One region of the Metasolibacillus sp. FSL H7-0170 genome, then DNA from elsewhere that is predicted to be linked to it. Evidence: riboswitches for the same ligand, from Rfam matches in the RefSeq annotation. Region 1 holds a riboswitch; each other region holds the start of a gene.
What was found. Region 1 has a riboswitch for cobalamin ahead of metE (5-methyltetrahydropteroyltriglutamate--homocysteine S-methyltransferase). Riboswitches for the same ligand answer to the same signal wherever they lie in the genome.

Region 1 (5,243 bases):
GAATTTTGCTACGATAATATCTGGCATTTTTAAGCTTTGCCAAAACTCTATATCATATTGTTTATCGAAATAGTTCAATAATAAGGTTAAAATATTGCCATGTGTGCCAACGACGATGTTTTCATTTTTATGGCAGTTCAGCAATTTTGCAATAGTTGGAATAACACGTTTTTGGGCGGTTATGTTTGACTCGCCTCCTGCAAAAGAGAAAGTCGGTTCAGCCCATACTTTGGCAATGCCACTTAAAAAATCAGAAATCGTTTCCGTTGCTAAAATGCGTTCATTCAATGTTTCTTTTTGAATAATCGTTAAGTTTTTCTCACTTGCTATCGGCTGAATTGTTTCAATGGCACGTTTATAATTACTGGCATATATTGCGTGAATTTCTAATGCTCCAAACACTTTTACTAATTTCTGCGCCTCCACCCAGCCTTCTTTTGATAAAGGTCTGTTGTATTCGTCTGGTGTGTAGTATGAGTGTGCATGGCGCACGAAATAAATTGTATTCATCGCCTATCTCCTGTACTGCTCTGGGATTGGTTTATTTGGTCTTTGTGAGCAATAGTGACAGTCTGAGTCATTACATTTTTCCTCAAGCCATTTATTGCATGTTGCACAAAAATAAGCATCATACTGGTCATCTCGAATTTTTTGACTGCGACATTGTTGACAACGCTCTTCTAAAATTCTTCCTTCAATTTTAAAGCCATTAATTATGACATAATCATCCTCTTGTCGGATGTTCATATATTTCCCCTCCATTATTCACTTTCATTCATATGGGGTATCCATGAGTTTTTGACAAAAACTTACTGATTGAAAACGAGAGTAACATAGGGTTCCTCAAAGTAAAAGAGAAAAGAATGAAATTCCTCTTTCAATGCACTTCCAAAACAAATTTGCCTTTTCCAACAGCCCTCCATTAACTTTACTATTATTGCTATGCTAATATCAAGATAACTGGGAAGGAAAATAACAAATGGTTCATTACACAAATATACGATGAAATAATCCCGCTTTTTGAACTAATAGCGATGATATTTGAAAAAAAAAGGACAGGGATGTCCCAAAATGCAGGCTATGCACGGCTTTTGGGACATCCCTTGAATGCTGAAAGAAGTTAATGCTCTTCCCCCACTATCTCTCGTATTACATTATTATAGGCTAGTTGAATTTCAATCTTATCATCTTTATCATTTGCAATTAACTGCGCCACTTGTTCATGCAAAGTTTTTGAAACACCATTTAGCTGATTTTGCATAATATTTGATTTTAATAATTGCTCATAATGTTTTACTACCTGTCTATCCATTTTGTGCACCTCTTTAAATTACTTGCTCGATTTGCTGACGCAATGTTTTCGCTGCTGCTACCATATTTGCTAACGCTGCCACCGTTTCTGGCTCCTTACGCGTTTTTAAGCCGCAATCTGGATTTACCCAAAATTGGTTACGTGCTAATACTTGTAGGCTATCTTCCATAATTGTCAGCATTTCTTCCTCACTTGGCACGCGTGGGCTATGAATATCATAAACACCTAAGCCGATGCCTTTGTCGTAAGGGTTATTCTGTAGTGAGCGAATGAGCTCTCCATGACTTCTAGACGTTTCGATTGAAATTACATCCGCATCCAAGGCACTAATTGGCTCAATGAAATCATTGAATTCGCAGTAACACATATGTGTATGAATTTGCGTTTCATTCTTTACGCTGGCTGTCGCCAGCTTAAAGCCTCCTACAGCCCATTGTAAATAAGCATCCCACTGCTCTTTGCGAAGCGGTAAGCCTTCTCTTAATGCGGGCTCGTCTACCTGAATAATGGAAATACCTGCTTGCTCAAGTGCCTCGATTTCCTGACGCAATGCTAATGCAATTTGATATGTCACGTCTTTACGCTCTATATCATCACGCACAAATGACCAATTCAGAATTGTTACAGGACCTGTTAACATTCCTTTCACACGACGCTTTGTTAAGCTTTGTGCATAAAGTGTTTCCTTCACAGTCATCGGCGCTTCCCACGCTACATCTCCGTAAATAATTGGTGGCTTTACACAGCGTGAGCCGTAAGATACTACCCATGCATTTTCAGTAAATGCAAAACCTGCTAGCTTTTCGCCAAAATATTCTACCATGTCTGTCCGCTCAAACTCACCATGCACTAGAACATCAATATCCAGCTCCTCCTGGATTGCAATCCAGCGTGCTGTTTCTCGCTTTAAAAATTCATTGTACACTTCAGTTGTTACATCACCTTTGCGCCATGCATTGCGCTTTTGCTTTACTTCATCTGATTGCGGGAAGCTACCAATCGTCGTTGTAGGAAATAACGGTAATTGTAGCGCCTTCTGTTGAATTGCCACACGCTCTTTATAGGATGTTTTGCGCTCAAAATCTGCTTGCTGAATCATTTGAACTGCCTGTTGTACTCCCTTATTGTTGCGAATAGGATGGTTTTTCAACGCTTCTATCGCCTTCATGCTTGTTGATATGGCGCTATTAGTTGATGTGTCCTGTCCATTCAAATAAGCTGTTACTTCCACAATTTCAACTATTTTTTCATCTGCAAAAGCAAGCGCATCTCGCAAGGTCGAATCGAGCCTTGCTTCAAACTTCGTCGTAATAGGTGTATGCTGTAAATGGCACGAAGGCTGAATCCATAGCTCCTTAGCACCTGAAAGTTGCTCAATTGCCTTCACCGTCGAATATACTTCCGCTAAATTTGCCCGCCAAATATCTCGTCCATTGATGATACCAATAGCTAAAACTTTGTCTCCTGGGAAACCATGCTGACGTAGTGCATTCATATTATGCGTATAGCCATGTATGAAATCTAGCCCAATACCATGAACTGGGAGCTGTGTAAGCTGCTCGTATGCTGATAAGGATTCAAAATATGTTTGTAACATCAATTTCGCTTCTGGTACAGATGCAGAGAGCTGTGCATATATTTCCTGCACAAGTTGAATTTCTTCCTTATCTAATGAAGTAACAAGCGCCGGCTCCTCAAGCTGTATCCATTCCGCGCCAACCTCAGTTAGCTCCTTTATTATTTGTGCATATAAAGGTAAAATGGCTAAAACGAATGACGCTTGAGATACGCGGTCATAGCCCTTTGTTAGTTTTATAAATGTATAAGGGCCAATAAGTGTCGGCTTTGCGGTAATATCAAATGCAGCCTTTGCTTCTATAAAATGCTTTAGCACTGTATTTTCTGTTAACTGTAGTGGTTGCCCTTCGTATTCAGGCACAATATAGTGATAATTCGTATTAAACCATTTCGTCATTTCACTTGCGACTGCCTCTTTATTGCCACGTGCCATAGCATAATAAGTTTGCAAATCAACTTTCCCACCTTGCCAATTAAAGCGCTTTGGTACAAGTCCAAACATAACAGCCATATCCAGCACGCGGTCATAATTGGTAAAATCGCCAACTGATACTACATTCAATCCTAGCTGCAATTGTTTTTCGATGCGACTTAAACGAATTTCCTTTTGCTGTGCTAGAAAATCCTCTTCTGTTATTTCGTGTTTCCAAAACTTTTCTAAAGACTTTTTCCATTGGCGATTTTCCCCAATATATGGATAGCCAATCGTTGTTGTTACATATGCCATTTCACAAACCAACCTTTCAAAATTAGTTTTTTACAACAAAAAACCATTTTCCCTCATTGGAAAATGGCTAATTAATTTATATATCGCAAAAAAACACGTAATGGTATTCCATTCGCTCTTGTTTTATCGCTCGTACTTGTAACATTTATCGTTACTTTTCACCACCTATTTCCACGTAGGTATTTGGTGTGTACTAGATATTGGCAGGTCTCCTGGCTTGTCATCACAGCGCCTCACAGCCTTCCCAGTTTCCCACCAGTGGCATTTGTGATTTGCTCCGACTTACAGTTGCGGGACAGCGTCGGATTTGCACCGACTTCCCTTTTAAGCCAAACCTTCGCTTGGCACCAACTCTTACACATTATTCAATTGTGCTATTACTTTATCATACTTTTATCTAAATGTGCTATCTTTTCTTAATATTTTTATTTCTTTAGTATGTTTTAAAAAAAGCTGTAAAAAGGCGTGTCTCAAAATGAATTTTCAGACACACCCTTCCCCACTGCTCTCAACAATTTGATTTTCCATTAGCAAAGAGCCTCTTTATTTACGCTTTAAAAACAGTAATGCTAATCCAGCTAATATCACAACAATAATTGCTGACATAAGCCAGCCGCTTTTAGTGCTTGCTTCCTCTGCTGCATTAGCCGCTGTTTGCTGTAGCTGTACATAATGCAATGCCATATCTTCTACAGAATTCTCTTCCGCATGATGGTCGTCATGACCATGACTGTGACTATGACCGCCACTTGCTGTTGTAAAATAAGACAGCTCAACAGTGCTACCTATCCAATCCTCTGCCTTGTCAGAAGTTGCAGAAATACGCGGATGTCCAGATAAAGGATATTCATGACCAGCGATGACTAGAATCGTTGTTTTATCTTCCATTTTTACTTCTTCAATCACACCTGTAGGACCAGTAACGAAGCCGCCCATTTGTGGCAATGTATGACCGCCCATATCATCATTCAAATGCGCAAAAATAAAATCGATATATTGTGCCTTTGTCATTGTTGCGTCTGGCTCATCAAGATTTAATGCCTTATGGAAAAGCGCTGTATTTAGCTCCTTATATGTAATATCACCCTCTAACGAGGATACATATTCCTCCTGCAAACTAGCATTTGCTTGCTGCTCAAAATCTTCCCCCTCTAATTGGTAAAAGCCCGCAACCCATGCTGCAAATTCCATACGTGATAAGTTTTTTTCTTGCGCTAGCTTCATATCCTGTCCATTATAACCAAGCAACCCTAAACTATTTAACAATAGTATTTTTTGCGCATTTTCAGCAGTTGGTTCAACGTCCTCATAGATGTTTTTCTCTGTCATAGTATGCGCCGAAACGCTTTGAGCAGCTATTAAAAAGCATAGCCCTAAAAATGCAAATATTTTTTTCATACTTTTTCCTCCCATTATCTATCTGCTTTTTCAGTATAGCCAAGAAATGTGAGTAAAGTATGAAATTACTTTCGTTTTTTTAGGGAATTTTCAAATTCCACACTGCAAGTAATTCGTGCTAAATAAGATGGCTTTATTTGCACCTAAAAAAATGTTCCAATGCTTGCTGAAATGCTGTCATTTTATGCTGTTCTTTCAGCGCAAGGCGGAACCACTCGCCATCCATAC
Region 2 (5,243 bases), 1.2 Mb from region 1:
ACGCTTATTCTGGAGTAGGGCTATCCAAAAAGGGAATTTTGTATTGGTATCGTATTAAAAGGGAGATTTTCGTTTCTTCTCTATCGCTTAGGAATATAAACCTTTTACCAAAGAGTCATCGTCCAAAACGCTGATTATAGACGTTTTTTTAGATGTCCCCTTTATTTGGAATAATCAACAAATGTTCAATTTCTTATAATTCTTTTAGGCAGCCCTCATCCAGACTTATCCCGCATTAACGGGCAGTAAAACGCCCACTTCAAGACTTAAGTGACAATACGTTAAAAGATAAGTGCGAGATTAACTGCCCGTAAATGCCCGAGTGGGTCAACTAACAATCAGTGGGGATGAGGAATCCCACTGATTGAAGTTTCACTTTATTTAAAAATTTCTGGATACATTGCCTTTGCAATTGATTCTACCCCATCCGCAATGCGAGGACCTTGACGGCTTGTCATACTGCCATCTACAGTGTAAACTGCGCCGTTTTTCACCGCATCCATTTCAGCAAATGCTGGGTTATTTAAAACTGCGTCCACATCTTCTGCGTATGTCACGATAATTGTGCTTGGATTGCTTGCAACAAAATCCTCTGGACTATACATTGGCCATTCATCCGCTTCAACAACGTTTTTAATATTGATTGCTTTTAGCATCTCATCCATAAATGTGTTTTGACCAACTGCATAAATATCTGGTGTCATACCAACAACAACGAAAGCTGATTTTTCTTCTTGTCCTTCCACTTTTGCCTGTATATCAGCTAGCTTCGTTTTAATAGATTCCACCATTTTCTCTGCTTCTTCTACTTTACCTGTTAAAGTACCGATTTGTTCCATTGTCATATATGTTTCTTCAAATGTTGCCGCATTTTTAACGACGAACACCGTTACGCCCGCTGCTTCTAATTGCTCTAATGCTGGCTCAACTGCGAACATGCTTGATTCATGTGCAAAAACAATATCGGGCTGTAAGGAGACGATTTTTTCAACATTGTATTCCATGCTACCGACTCTTTCTTTTTCAGCTACTGCTGGTGGATAATCATCAATATCGTTGACGCCAACAACCTCATTTTCTAAATTTAAAGCAAATAAAATTTCTGTATTTGATGGTGTTAAAGAGATGATTTTTTCTGGTGCATGCTCAAGCGTAACCTCTCTGCCTAAAGCATCTGTTACTGTCGCAGGAAAGGCTGCTGCGAGCTCGTCCGTTTCTTGCTGTACTTCTGTTTGCTGCTCATCTTGCGTTTGTGGCTCCTTATTGTCATCCTGTCCACACGCTGCAAGCAAGCCTGTTGCTAACAGCATCGTCATTATAATTGACCAAAACTTTTTCACTTCTAATTCCTCCTAATTAAACAAAATAACAAAAAAATCCCTCGACAAATACGAGAGATTATAATAGGGCACTATTAAAATAGCGGCGCCACCCTATCCTCGTAGGTTGTCATTGGCTTTACACGAAAGGCAGGTCTCCTGGCTTATGCATCATACATCTCTAGCGCCTTCCCAAAAATTCAGTGGCATACCGCTAGAAACTAGCATTTACAGTGGCGGGACCGCATCAGATTTTCACTGATTTCCCTTTTACTCCTTATCATCTACAAGGAACCTTTTGTGCTTCACTATGAACTTTTTTATCTTTGACAATGAATAAAATCTCAATGTCTCCACTTTAATTATAGCGAAAAAATTGAGATTGTGTAGGTGCTAAATATGGTAGTTATACTCTTCAGGTAGTACGCGACGTAAAAACTGCTTTGTGCGCTCCTCTTTTGGTTGTACAAAAATCTCATGCGCGGAGCCTTCCTCAACAATTTGACCTCCATCCATAAAAATGACATGGCTTGCTACATCTCGCGCAAATGACATTTCATGTGTGACGACAATCATCGTTGTGCCAGACTTCGCGATTGTTTTCATGACCTCTAAAACTTCCCCTACAAGCTCGGGGTCAAGCGCTGATGTCGGCTCATCAAATAAAATTACATCAGGCGATAATACAATAGCTCGGGCTATACCAACCCGCTGCTGCTGACCACCAGATAATTGACTTGGGTAGGCATCATATTTATGCGTCAAACCTACTTGATCGAGTGCCTCTTTCGCAAGTCCATACGCCTGCTCCTTATTCATTTTCCTACCTATAATTAAGCCTTCTGCGACATTTTCCAGTGCCGTTTTATTATGAAATAAATTATAATTTTGAAATACAAAGGCGGTTTTTTTACGTACAGCAAGCACTTCCTTTTTAGAGGCATTTTTTAAATCAACTGTTATTTCACCAAAGCTCGCCGTTCCTTTATCCGCACGCTCCAAAAAATTAATACAGCGCAGCAATGTTGTTTTACCTGAACCACTGGGACCTAAAATAACAACAACATCCCCTTTTGAAACAGTTAAATCAACGCCCTTTAAAATCTCATTGCGCCCGAATGATTTATGAATATTTGTAATTTGTAGCATCAGCTCTCCCCCTTTACATTTAACTTTGAAGATTCATTTTATAGCGACTTAAATAGCGTTCATAGCGTTTAAATAAATACTCTACCGTCATACATAAAATTAAATAAACGATGAAAATATCGATATATGCCTCTAAATAATTGTAGCCAACATTAGCAGCAACCTTCGCCTTCAATGTAATTTCCTGTAACGAAATGGCATAACCAAGCGATGTCGCCTTAATCAAATTAATCGTTGCTGTACATAAATTAGGTAGCGCCACTACCAAAGATTGTGGAATCACAATACGCCAGTAAGCCTGTGCCGTTGTCAAGCCAACAGAATGCGCCGCCTCTAGCTGCCCTTTAGGAACAGTTTGCAATGCAGAGCGGAACACCTCAGTTAAAACTGCGGCTGTATTGAACGTAAATATAATAAGGGCATACCATAATGGATTCACATCATAAATGGAGTAATTGATATTATATTTTTCAAATAGACCTGCTAAAATGAGTGGGATGCTGCTGTAGAGCACAAAAATTTGAATAATTACTGGCGTGCCACGCACAAAAGACACATAAATTTTTGTTAAACGGTTAATAATCGGCACTTCATAAATACGCGACATGGCAAGTAGAAAAGCTAAAGGTATTGCTAATATAAGCGATACAATCGTTACCAATAACGCAATTGGCACACCGCTCACCGCAACCCAAAAGGTATTTATTAAAAATGCTATATTAATAAAATCCATGCACATCACTCCTTATGTTGCCTTGATTGAGCTCTTCCCTTTGCTAAATGCTCGCTCCAATTTTGCAAATAGCTTCTCTAACGTAATCGACAAAATCCAATAAATAATAGCTAAAGCCATAAAAATTTCTAACGTATGCGTACCATAGTTATTCGCAATAATTAAATTTGCCTTTCCTACAATATCGATAAAGCCTATCGTATAGGCAAGTGCCCCTTCCTGTAATACCGCAATTAAGCCATTTCCAAAATTCGGTATGGCAACAACAAATGCTTGTGGAAAAACAATGCGTCGATAGGCTTGCAGTGGTGTGAGACCGACGCTAACAGCTGCCTCATGCTGTCCTCTATCAATTGCTAAATAAGAAGAACGAATTACCTCGGACATCATCGCCGCAAACTGTAAGCTAAATGTTATCACTACAAAAACACCTGTATGCACATTATGCAAATTGATATTTAATAAATTTTCAGCGAATGCCGGAACCCCGTAGTACACAAGAAATAATAATACAATTGAAGGCGTACAACGGATAATTGTTGTATAGCCATTCGCAAGCCAACGCAGCAATGCATGATTGCTTAATTTCGCCATCGCTAACACCAATCCAGCAGCACTACCAAAAGCGACCGCAAGAGCAGCAACATATAATGTCACAAATAAAAATGGCAATAGCTGTGGAAGCGCTGACCATAAATAAATGATATCAAAGTATTTTTCCATTCATCTCACCACCGATTCATTATGTATGCAGCTATTGGGAAAGCAGTTTGCATATGCTCTCCCTTAGCTAATCAATTCATCTAACGTTTTACAGAATCTAACACTTTGAATAAATCCTTACCGTAAAATTGTTCGCTTAGCTTATTTAGCGCATCCGTTTCCTTTAACTGCTGAATTGCTTTATCATAGGCATCTGCGAATTCCTGCTCCTTTTTATTAAATAGCGGCCATGTTTTAATTACTGCAAACTCGTTATACACAACATCATCCTTTAAATGATGATACGGGCCGCCCTCCGTTAATACTTGACCGTTAAAGCTACCTTCGATTTGTACACCACCATCTACACGCCCTTCATTCACCCATTGCACAACATCAACCGAAAACTCCTCCCCTGCCTGTAGCTTGACTTGGTTATCCGGATTCGCTTCATTGTATTCAGCAATGACTGTATACTGGGCGTTATTTGCCGCGATTGGCGCTAGCGTAAACCCTGCTGAAGCAAAGTCGCTCAAATTTTTAATATGGGCATTTTCTTTTTTTACAACAAGCCCTGCACTACTTAATCCTAAAAACTCCTGTGGAAAAATAAATTTTGCTGTTCGCTCCTCTGTCCAGAAGGCATTTTTCACACCTACCTGATACTTCCCTTGCTCAACACCGATTAATAAATCATCGTTCGACGTTCCAACAAATTCAAACTCGTAATCTTCTAAAATTTCATCGACTAATTTCATTACTTCAACGTCATAGCCTGTTGGATTACCGTTTTCATCAATATAAGTCATTGGCTTGCCTGACTGGTCATAAGCTACCTTTACCTTTTTCACCGCTTCTCCATTTGACGTTGTAGCAGCCTCGCCGTCACTGCACGCCACTAGTATAGAAACCGCTGCAAAGCTAATTGCTGTAAACTGTAATATTTTTTTAATTAACATGTAAAGTCTCTCCTTTTGCTTGTTGAATAGCTGCTTCAGCCAACTTTTTTATTGTCATATCATCCATTGGTGGATTGTGTAAGCCTGCCCTCACATCACGATAATAACGCTGCAGTGGATTATTGCGTTGCAAGCTTTTTGCACCAACTAAGCGCATCGCCTTATCCACAATTTGCAATGCATTATTTGTCACAACATGCTTGGCAATATTGAGCTCTTGCTGCACAAACTGTTTACGAGTCGGATTTATATAAGCCTCTGCCGCCCCGTACAATGTGAAGCGTGCTGTTGCCAGTGCTAACTCAATTTCTCCAATGAGTGCTTGCACATTTGGCAAGTCGCTTATCGGACCATTTAAGCTATTTGGTTTATGTGTTGTCG
Region 3 (5,243 bases), 1.1 Mb from region 1:
GCTTAAATCCTAGATGGACGATTGAGAGAACCTTATTAGAGCCATTAATTGTTCATAAAATTGGAACAAAGCAGGAACGGCAAAAAATTATTAAAAACATTATGAAAGATGTGGGGTTAGACGAATCCTATTTATCGCGATACCCACATGAATTCAGTGGCGGTCAACGTCAGCGTATCGGGATAGCTAGAGCGCTTGTCTTAAATCCGAAGTTAATTATTGCAGATGAACCTGTCTCAGCACTCGATATATCTGTCCAAGCTCAAATATTGAATTTACTGAAGGATTTACAAGAGGAATATGATTTAACCTATATGTTTATCACGCATGACCTTTCTGTTGTTCAATATATAGCAGACCGAATAATGGTTATGTATTTAGGGAGAATTGTAGAAATTGGCGATACGGAAACGATATTTTCCAAACCTTTACATCCTTATACAGAGGCGCTTATCTCAGCAGTACCTCAAGTAACAGAGGAAAAAAGTAAAGAGCGCATCATTATAAAAGGAGATTTGCCAAGTCCAACATCACCACCAACTGGCTGCCACTTTCATACTCGCTGCCCATTTGCAATGGAAAAATGCAAAACGGAGCAGCCACAACTACAATTTACAAATGACTCAAGGGCAGTAGCGTGTCACTTACATTCTTGATAATAAAGTGAGCCTATAATCAATGGAATTTTATATACAGAAAGAGGGTGTTTGAAAAGCTATTTTGAGACACCTTCTTTTTGTCGTGGAAAGCAATATCACTTTGCTACGGCTTCGCATTCTTCACAGAAGAAGCATGGGGAGCCGTTACTACATTAAGAATGCAAGACATCCGCATAGCTCTCGTGATTTTTTTCAAACTCAGCTTTAGCGAATGGGCATAATGGAAGTATCTTTATATTGTTTGTGCGTGCATGTTCAACAAATGCCTGTACCATTTTTTTACCGACACCTAACCCACGTGCAGCATCATAAACACCCGTATGGTCAATAATATAAAACTTATCGTTGGAATTGACGAATGTCATCTCGCCAAGTTCTACACCATCTTTTGTAGCGATAACTCGTTTTTCTTCAATAGTAATTTCCATAATTGCTTCCTTCCTAAAGACATATTGCAACGCCTTTGTTGGGCATGTGTCAATAATACGAGCTACCTCATCAGCAGATTTAGCATCTACTAGTACCCACGGTTTTCTTTTTGGATTGAACACATCAATGCTCCCTTTAACACAGTTCCCAACATGCTCACATAAATCCTTTGAGTAAAAAACGTCGATTTTTTCTCCACTATATTTACGATAACCAGCGTTTAATAATTGTTGTTCACTCATTTTCACCCATCCTCCCTCATAATGTAATATGAAAGCTTGTTTTTATCTTACTTAAAACATTAAAAGATGGCAATGAAAAATATCACTTATAGTTTGTCCCGCATTAACGGGCAGTAAGACGCCCACTTCAAAACTTATGTGAAAATATGCTAAGGATAAGTGGGAGATTAACTGCCCGTAAATGCCCGAGTGGTTCAACTAACAATCCGTGGAGAAAAGCATCCACGGATTGAAGGTTCACTTTATCCCGCATTAACGGGCAGTAAGACGGCCACTGCAAGATTTAAGTGAAAATACGCTAAAGGATAAGTGAGAGATTAACTACCCGTAAAAGCCCGATTGGTTCAACTAACAATCAATTGCGTCACATTGTAATTGATTACATAAGCAATTGAGGTTGTTCATAACGCACATAGGATACTCCACAATTGATAGCAGCTTCCATAGCTGTTTTTGATGCTTCTTCAGCAAAGGGATGACTAGCATCGACAACACAAGTAATCTCGTGTTGTGTAATCATATCAACTATTTCATTAACTGATAAATCGCTAATTAAAAAGGTGCCAGCCAGGCAAGTACCTTTTGTGATAAGAGTGTGCCCTTGTTGTTGTAAAGTGACAGCTAATTCTCGAGTTTCATTTATTCCTTCTATAAATAAAATCATATGAGCCCTCCTCATGGTCTAACGTGCTTAAAAATAAAAAAGCTGTATCTCTAAAAGTGAAGAGATACAGGCTATGAGATTCCATGTTTAAAAAGTGCGTATATATTCGTATATACACATTCCTTACATTTGATGTCTCGCCTATACTTCTCCCTCCGAAAAGCAAGTGACTAATTAAACGAGCAGGTTTCCTGGCTCGTGCTTCTTTTTACTTTCACATCTTCCCATTCGCTTGAACAGTGATTTTCGTGATTTCATCTGCACTTACAGTAGCGGGGGCTGCATTAGCTTCTCACTAATTTCCCTTTTACCTCAGCATTGCTAAGCACTCATTTAACCATCATATTCGATTATGATTTTACGATAACATATTTTATGCAAATTTCAACTGTTTTATTTTAAGAATGTGCTTAATAGAGCGCTGATTTCCATTGCGGTTGGCGCATTTCCTCCAACTAATGTATTTTCGTTAGAAGGTTTACGGGGGCACTTGTCACTTCTATTTCAACTAGCATGAAAGCAAGCCTAACTCATTCTCATTTTTCAATTGGGCTTATTTGGAAGCCAATACGCCATATTTATTTTTAATACGCTCGAGTTTTTCCCTTATAGGCTTTTCTAATAATAATAAAAAAATCACATTGGAAACAGCATAAACAATCATAAATGGTACAGCGGAAGTTAACGCAAGTACATAAGCTTCCCAGCTGAAAACACCGTACATGGAAATCGTTCCCCAAATGTCCATACCGAAGGAAAAGAAAACGCCTGCAAAAATACCGAATAAAATAAGAGGAATTTTTTTATGCATGATACCTGTTTTACCGAGCAAACCTGCTATAAAGCCAATCATTCCCCACATAAACATTTGAAATGGCGTCCAAGGACCCTGTCCAAAAAACATATTTGATACTAATGCAGAAATGGCTCCTGTTAAAAAACCTGCCTCCGCTCCAAGTGAAAAACCTGTAATCGCTGTGATTGCAGCGACCGGCTTGAAGCCGGGGGTAATGACAAATAACGCTCGACCCGCCACTGAAATAGCAGACATTACGGCTATTACTAAAATTTCGCGCGGCTGAGGCTTTCTCCGTTCAAATGACAGGAAAAAGGGAACAGATGCTAAAATTATAATGACAATTGAAATAAAATAATATTTCCTATCAGCAAATAATGTAATACCCGCATATAAAGTAAGAGGAATTAACACTAAGATGACAAATAGAGAGATGATTAAACGAATGTTTTTTGACATAAAGTAACGACATCCTCACATGTAATGGCATTGCTCAATTGTTCTCTTGTTATTCGATGGGCAGCCGTTGTATAAAAGCTGTTTCCACTATAAAACGCGCGAGGCTCATCCTCTGATACGATATTGCCATCAAAAAACAAGGCACATCTACTGCTATATTGGGCTGAAAATTCAATATCATGTGTCACCATAATAATGGTCATACCTTTTACTTGTAAATCCTTTATTATTTTCGCGAGTTCTTCTTTTGCATGTGCATCTAGTCCTTTTGTCGGTTCATCTAGTAGCAGAATTTTAGGTTCCATTAATAAAAGCTTTGCAAGTGCTAATTTTTGCTGTTCCCCACCGCTTAAATCATACGGATGTCGATGAAGCAAATGTGTTAAGTTAAATAATTGAATCGTCTCTTGTATTTTTCTATCTTCTATTTTATGTAAATAAGCCATATCATCTAGCTCTTGGCGAACTGTTTTTTGTACAAATAATGATTTTGGGTCCTGCGGTAATAAAGTTAAATATTGCTGATACAATTCTTTGTTGCTGTAGCTTTTTAAAGCTTTATTAAATAATAATAATTTGCCACGATAAGGCTTTTGGAGTCCTGCTAAAATAGCAAGCACTGTAGATTTCCCAGTGCCATTACCACCGATAATTGTTAAAAACTCACATTCCCTTACTTGTAGATTAAAATGCTGAACAATATCTAAACCATTTTTTTCGTAGCGAAAGGCAACATCCTTTGCCTCTAATACAATATTTGCTGTATTTTTTTCTGTTGTTGCTAGCATATGCGATGAGGCAGCGTTGAATTGCTGGTTGCTAAGCCAGCGTTGTCCCTCGCGGATTGTAAGAGGGACGGGCCCTACTCCGTTCAGTAGATGGAAAATCTTCATTGCGGTCGGCAGTGCTGTCAGCATCGCATGATTCGCTGGTAGCTTCTTTAAAATTGCCTTTGGTGGACCGTCGAATAAAATGCTGCCCTCATCCATAATAAATACTCGGTCGGCAAGTGGTAACACTTCTTCTAAACGGTGCTCAATTAAAATAATTGTAATGCCTAATTCTTTATTTAAGCGATGCAATGTTTGAATAAATTCCAAGGCAGCTATTGGGTCTAATTGTGATGTTGGCTCATCAAGCAGCAATAATTTTGGCTGCATGACCATAATTGATGCTAAGTTTAAGAGCTGTTTTTGCCCCCCAGAGAGCGCTGTTGTTTTTTGATGAAACCATTTATGGATGCCGAAAAAATTAGCCATCTCAGCTACTCTACGACGAATTGTTGGTGAGTCGAGGCCGAGGCTCTCTAATCCAAAGGCAAGTTCATGCCATACTTTATCTGTCACAATTTGATTATCGGGATGCTGGAACACATAGCCAATATCAGTAGCAGCAACTTCTGCATCTAGCTGCTGTATATCACAGCCTTTGTAGAAAATAGTTCCTGTCTTATTTCCGTGTGGGCGCAACTCTCGCTTAAAATGGCGCAGTAATGTACTTTTTCCGCAGCCTGATTGACCGATAAGTACTATAAATTCTCCTTGCTCAATTGTTAGATTAATATTTTTTAATACAGAATGTGCTTCATTAGGGTATGTAAAGCTCATATTGTCGATTTTAATGAACGCCATTTTAATGCCCCCCAGATTTCGATTGCTAATGGAATGGAAAGTAGAAGGAAATAGCTACTATAAAATAAAATACTTCCACTATCCCATTTAATTGCTCCAAATGTTGGATAAAAATAAAAAGATGTTGTGCCGATGAAGCTTGCGGCTAGATTACTCAGAAAAAGCAATAGAATAAGTGCCAAGACGAAGCCATCGCGCCGTTCAAAAATAAAAAGTGAAAAGGCAGTTCGCTTTTTTATTCCGTAGCCACGCGCCTTCATAGAATCAGCAGTATCAATAGCATTATCCAATGCCCAAGTAATTAAAATAGATATTATACGCACAGTACATTTGATGCGATGCCAAAATGAGCCAGCCGTATAG
Region 4 (5,243 bases), 1.1 Mb from region 1:
TACATTAGGTCCACATGTATATAAAAGGCTAAAAACAGAACTAAACTATAAGACCTGTTTTTAGCTCTACCTTTGTATTTAATTGTATTTTAATAAGGGCTTAAGATATTAAAACCTTCAAATACTAGCTATAAAATTCTTTTTAAATTTTTCTCAATTATTATCTAGGTATATAGAAGCGGTTTATCACGCATTAACAGGCAGTAGGGCTTCCACTTCAAGACTTAAGTGAAAATGATACTGCCCGTAAAAGCCCGATTGGTTTAACTAACAATCAGTGGGGATGAGAAAAACCTCCACTGCTTGAAGTTTCACTTTATTTAATCAAGCTAATTTTTACGTAACTAAACTTACTCCTATCAAAGCTCTGTGCGTAGCTGCCATAGCTCTGGGAAGAAATATTGGTCTAACACTTTTTTCAAATAGCTAACACCACCTGAGCCACCTGTTCCCATTTTAAAGCCAATAATGCGCTCAACCGTTTTCATATGGCGGAAACGCCACTGCTGGAATAAGTCCTCAATGTCGACAAGCTCCTCAGCAAGCTCATATAAATCAAAATATTTCTCAGGCTCGCGATAAACAGCCTTCCATGCCTCTTTCACACTGTCATTTGCCTCATACTTTGCTGTTACATCGCGTGATAATACTTCCTCATCAATGATAAATCCGCGCTTTGCCAGCGTGCGAATCGCTTCATCATATAGGCTAGGCGCATTATAAGCTTCTTGAAGCATTGCTAATATTTTTTCATCATGTGCATAAATTTGCAAAATATGCGGTGTTTTATAGCCAAAATAAAACTCTAGTAAACGATTTTGATAGGATTGAAAACCTGATGAATTCCCGAGTTGGTCTCGGAAATTTAAGTAATCAGCAGGCGTTAATGTTGCAAGCACATCCCATACGTTTTTTAGCTGGTTTTGCACTTGTGAAACACGCGCTAGCTTTTTAAATGATTCAGGTAAGCGCCCATTATGAATATCAAGCGTTGCCGATTTGACTTCATGTAAAATCTGCTTCATCCAAAGCTCACTGACATGATGGACAACGATAAAAAGCATTTCATCATGCTCATCTGTTAGCGGCTTTTGACAAGCTAAAACCTCGTTTAAATGTAAATAATCTGTATAGGTCATACGGTCTTTGAAATCCGTAACGATTTTTTTCTCATCTTCAAATGGCTTGTAATTGTTCGACATTATTGCTCCTCCTCTTTGATGACTGCTCTTACAGGACTACCATCTGCTCCTTCTATTAATAGAGGTAAAATAATCATCTCATAGCGCCCTGCTTTGATATGCTCAAGCAATAAGTTTTCTACTATATAAATATCACTCTCTACTAGCGCATGGTGTATTGGTAGCTCCTTTGAAGTTACTTTATCAACTGATGGCACATCCACTCCAATTAAATTAATGTCGCTTTCTTTTAAATACGCTACAGTTTCTATTGTTAGTGTAGGTACTTCCTGAGGAAAAATATGTGCGTTAGCTAGCGTTTTTGTTTTAAAAAATACAGCATTTACTCCTGTAATTTTCCCTGCAACATGCGACATTTCAATAAATTCACTATCCAAGCATTCCACAACGACCACTTTTCCGATACAGCGCTCTAAATCAAGCTGCTCAAATGTCTGTCCATTGTTATCAAAATGAAATGGTGCGTCCATATGCGTGCCTGAGTGAAGGCTCATCTGTAGCATACCGACATTGACAGAGCCTGTATGCTCCTTTGTTGCAACCGTTTCATAGATAAATTTTGTATCGCCTGCCCATGTCGCGATATTTTTGTTCAACGGCTGTGTTATATCAATCCACCCCATTACGCTACAATCTCTCTTTCATTCGTAAATTTCTCATATACTTTCGTTTCCATAATATCCTTTAAAATTTCAAAACATTTATACACTTCTTCAAATGTGTTATACATTGCAACTGCCGCTAAGCGAATCCCCTGTGGTGCACGGAAATCAGGAATAACACCGCGCTCCTTCAATGCCTTGCAAATGCGTGCGGCATCTGGATGCTCTAGATAAATATGACCACCACGCCTTTCATGCTCTACTGGGCTACACACTTTAAAGCTATATTCACCAAGCATATCCTCCACGCATTGCAGCATGTAATCTGATAATGCCAACGAACGCTTTCGCACATTATCAATGCCCATTTCATTAAACAACCCAAGCGCTCCTAACAATGGCGCCATACTCAACACATTTGGTGTTCCTACCTGAAAGCCCCCAGCCTCAAATGCTGGCTCAAATGTATGACTCATCGTAAATTGCTTTTCTTTATTTGAGCCAAACCAGCCAGCTAAGCCCGGTGCTGTCCCAAAATGCTTCTCATGCACAAAAAGAGCCCCTGTACTACCCGGTCCGCCATTCAAATGCTTATACGTGCACCAAAAAGCAAAATCCACATTCCAGTCATGTAAATGATGTACAACTGAGCCAACTGAATGACATAAATCAAAGCCAATTATAATACCACGTTCATGTGCTGCCTTCGTTAATTGCTCCATATTTAAAATTTGCCCACTGCGATAAAGCACACCCGGTAAAACAATTAATGCTACTTCATCTGTCATTGCCGCAATAATATCTTCTTCATCTAGCATTTGCCCATCTCGTGATGCCACACGAATTAAATGTGACTCATCATAACCCTTTAATGCTAGTTGTGATTTTAAAGCATAAATATCAGAGGGGAAATTTAATTCATCCGCTAAAATCTTCGTTCTCTTTCCCTCTGGCTTGTAAAATGTCGCAACGAGCTGATGTAAATTGCTCGTTGTCGAGCCAGTGACAACTACCTCTTCCTTTTGTGCGCCTACAATTTGTGCCATTTGTGCACCAAGCTTCTCAGCAAGGAAAAACCAAGCATGCTCGCCCTTTGTCCAACCATCAATACCGTATTCTTTCCATGAATTCATCAAGCTGTGTAACGTCTTTTCTGCACGCTTTGACATCAGCCCTAATGAATTGCCATCGAAATAAATACGCCCCTCTTGCATATAAAACTCCTCCCGCATTGAGGCAATTTCATATGTTTCATCTAAGCGTTTGGCATATGCCCATGTGTTTGCTGTCATGCGTCAGCCACCCCTCTTCTTATTTTTAACACTCAAATTGATAGTAACATTCATAGGGATATGAGAAAACCTTTATATTGAGCTATTAAATAGCCTTAATATTATGACAGGAAAAGAGAATGGAAATTTTGAGCCAAAAGTTCCATTAACTCGTGGACAAACGGCAAAAATACTAAAAAGAACGCTACAAATTGCAAATATGATGTAATATTTTAAATTTAAAGGAGGTCATCTGAAACGTTTATTATTTCAGATGGTCTTTTCTCTTTTTCTAACTATTTCGAAAACCAGAGAATTATGCTACACTTACCAATAAGTGAATAGTAATTGCAGAATAAAGGTGCTCAATTTATGAGCTTAATAGGGAATTCGGTGCAAAACCGAAGCTGTTTCCGCAACTGTAAGTGTAGATGACTACAGAGTATACCACTGTCCAACGAGGAAAAATGCCTCTAGTAGATGGGAAGGTTCTGAACTAGGATACACGAGCCAGGAGACCTGCCTTTATTTCATCGTATTAACTCTCTTCGGAAGCTAGGAGAACTTACGGCAAATAGACGGACAGGCACACTATGCCTATTTTCTGTTTTCCATGAGATGCTTCCCCTTTTTGGAGGAGCATCTTTTTATTTTTGAGTTAACTGCAAAACATTCACGAAATAAAAAATAGGAGGTTTTGTAAATGGTTCAATTCAAAAAATGGTGGCATCTAGCGTTTGCCCTGCTTTTGGCAGTTTCGCTCGTATCACCAGCAGCAAGTGCGGCGGTATTACAGCCGGTAAATGAGGTACAACGAGCAACAGTGTCAAATGTTTCCTTATCTGTTGATGGATTATATGGCACACCTATTGTTACTTCTACAACTCAAGATGTTACTGCTAGTACAACTGCATTATCATTTTTAGAGCAAGTATTAACAGCTCAAAACAAGTCTTATGTCGTAACAGTTCACCCTACTTTTGGTCCATATCTTGAGTCAATCGAAGGACTAGCAGCTGGTAGCCTAGGTGGCTGGGATGGCTGGGTATATACAGTAAATGGTAACAGTCCCACTGTTGGATTAGACGCTTATGTATTATCTGCTAATGATGTAGTTCGTGTGTATTACACAACTTGGGCTCAATTAAAGACTACAAATACAGTTGCTGTCGATGATGTAAATCCATCTGTTACAGTAAATTTAACTGGTGATTTATTTAATACTGTGGCGGCTTCTAATTTAGCAAATTGGACAATTAATACAGGTACAACTGCATTAACAGCGCAGTCGATTACTGTGAATACAAATCAACAAGCTGTCATTACATTTGCAGGTCAAGCAAATGCAGGCACTATTATCATTACGGCCTCTGCTAGTGCATTACTTGGCGGTTTAGCAAGTGATCCTCTTGAAATCGAAGTACAATAGCTAAGTCAACTAATACTGACAAGGTGATACACTCTTTCCTTGTCAGTATTTAACTATTTATAAAGGTGTGATTTTGAATTGACTATATGGAAAAAACAACTGCATATAGCACTTGTCTTTATTTTAGTATTATCACTATTCTCTCCAGTTAGTGTAATTAAAGCACAGCATTTAGAAGGAGAAATAAACGAGCTAAACATTGAAAATACTAATGAAATCAGCGATAGTAATCTTGATAATTTAATAGAACAAGATAATGCTATAGAGCCTAATAATGAAATAGAATTGGAAGATTCAACAGAGCAAGATAATGTATTAAAATCTGAAAGCGAGCTTGGGCAACAGATACCATTAGGTGATTCAGATGGATTAGCTCCTTTTATGGAATTTACACCGCTTTTAATTAATGCTATCCAGCTGAATCCAGAGGGACCTTTATTATTAAAATCGGGTGATACAGCTCAACTTACTGCTTCTATCCCAACTACAGATGATAGCGCCATAATTACATGGACTTCGAGTAATCCTGAAGTTGCAGCAGTTGATGCCGATGGGCTCATAACAGCTGTCGGCATTGGAGATACAGAGATTACTGCTACCGTAGATACAATATCTAAAACTGTTAAAGTTCAGGTTGTTCCAGAGGCAGTAAAGGAAATAAGCGATTTAATTATCGCATTGCCTGATGAATTAGAACCAACCGAAGCGATTTATCAACAACTACTTGCAATTAGAGAAA

Region 2: it holds a riboswitch for cobalamin, as region 1 does, so the genes downstream of both, MHH70_RS08995 (ABC transporter substrate-binding protein) here and metE (5-methyltetrahydropteroyltriglutamate--homocysteine S-methyltransferase) in region 1, are expected to answer to the same signal.
Region 3: it holds a riboswitch for cobalamin, as region 1 does, so the genes downstream of both, MHH70_RS16755 (precorrin-6A/cobalt-precorrin-6A reductase) here and metE (5-methyltetrahydropteroyltriglutamate--homocysteine S-methyltransferase) in region 1, are expected to answer to the same signal.
Region 4: it holds a riboswitch for cobalamin, as region 1 does, so the genes downstream of both, MHH70_RS16790 (DUF4430 domain-containing protein) here and metE (5-methyltetrahydropteroyltriglutamate--homocysteine S-methyltransferase) in region 1, are expected to answer to the same signal.

The regions. Positions count from the first base shown of each region.
Region 1 is NZ_CP151964.1:741,130-746,372, forward strand. It holds gene MHH70_RS03450 (histidine phosphatase family protein) at 1-510, opposite strand, end outside; gene MHH70_RS03455 (hypothetical protein) at 514-747, opposite strand; gene MHH70_RS03460 (hypothetical protein) at 1,121-1,312, opposite strand; gene metE (5-methyltetrahydropteroyltriglutamate--homocysteine S-methyltransferase) at 1,326-3,617, opposite strand; cobalamin riboswitch at 3,802-3,984, opposite strand; gene MHH70_RS03470 (hypothetical protein) at 4,161-5,015, opposite strand; gene MHH70_RS03475 (aminotransferase class I/II-fold pyridoxal phosphate-dependent enzyme) at 5,149-5,243, opposite strand, start outside.
Region 2 is NZ_CP151964.1:1,937,665-1,942,907, forward strand. It holds gene MHH70_RS08995 (ABC transporter substrate-binding protein) at 378-1,340, opposite strand; cobalamin riboswitch at 1,451-1,633, opposite strand; gene MHH70_RS09000 (amino acid ABC transporter ATP-binding protein) at 1,713-2,468, opposite strand; gene MHH70_RS09005 (amino acid ABC transporter permease) at 2,488-3,201, opposite strand; gene MHH70_RS09010 (amino acid ABC transporter permease) at 3,214-3,924, opposite strand; gene MHH70_RS09015 (transporter substrate-binding domain-containing protein) at 4,005-4,862, opposite strand; gene MHH70_RS09020 (acyl-CoA dehydrogenase family protein) at 4,852-5,243, opposite strand, start outside.
Region 3 is NZ_CP151964.1:3,583,532-3,588,774, forward strand. It holds gene MHH70_RS16740 (dipeptide ABC transporter ATP-binding protein) at 1-656, shown strand, start outside; gene MHH70_RS16745 (GNAT family N-acetyltransferase) at 812-1,087, opposite strand; partial or broken gene MHH70_RS16750 ((4Fe-4S)-binding protein) at 1,118-1,330, opposite strand; gene MHH70_RS16755 (precorrin-6A/cobalt-precorrin-6A reductase) at 1,710-1,994, opposite strand; cobalamin riboswitch at 2,158-2,342, opposite strand; gene MHH70_RS16760 (ECF transporter S component) at 2,548-3,249, opposite strand; gene MHH70_RS16765 (energy-coupling factor transporter ATPase) at 3,228-4,880, opposite strand; gene MHH70_RS16770 (energy-coupling factor transporter transmembrane component T) at 4,853-5,243, opposite strand, start outside.
Region 4 is NZ_CP151964.1:3,595,225-3,600,467, reverse strand. It holds gene kynA (tryptophan 2,3-dioxygenase) at 360-1,202, opposite strand; gene MHH70_RS16800 (cyclase family protein) at 1,202-1,825, opposite strand; gene kynU (kynureninase) at 1,825-3,096, opposite strand; cobalamin riboswitch at 3,418-3,617, shown strand; gene MHH70_RS16790 (DUF4430 domain-containing protein) at 3,779-4,504, shown strand; gene MHH70_RS16785 (S-layer homology domain-containing protein) at 4,583-5,243, shown strand, end outside.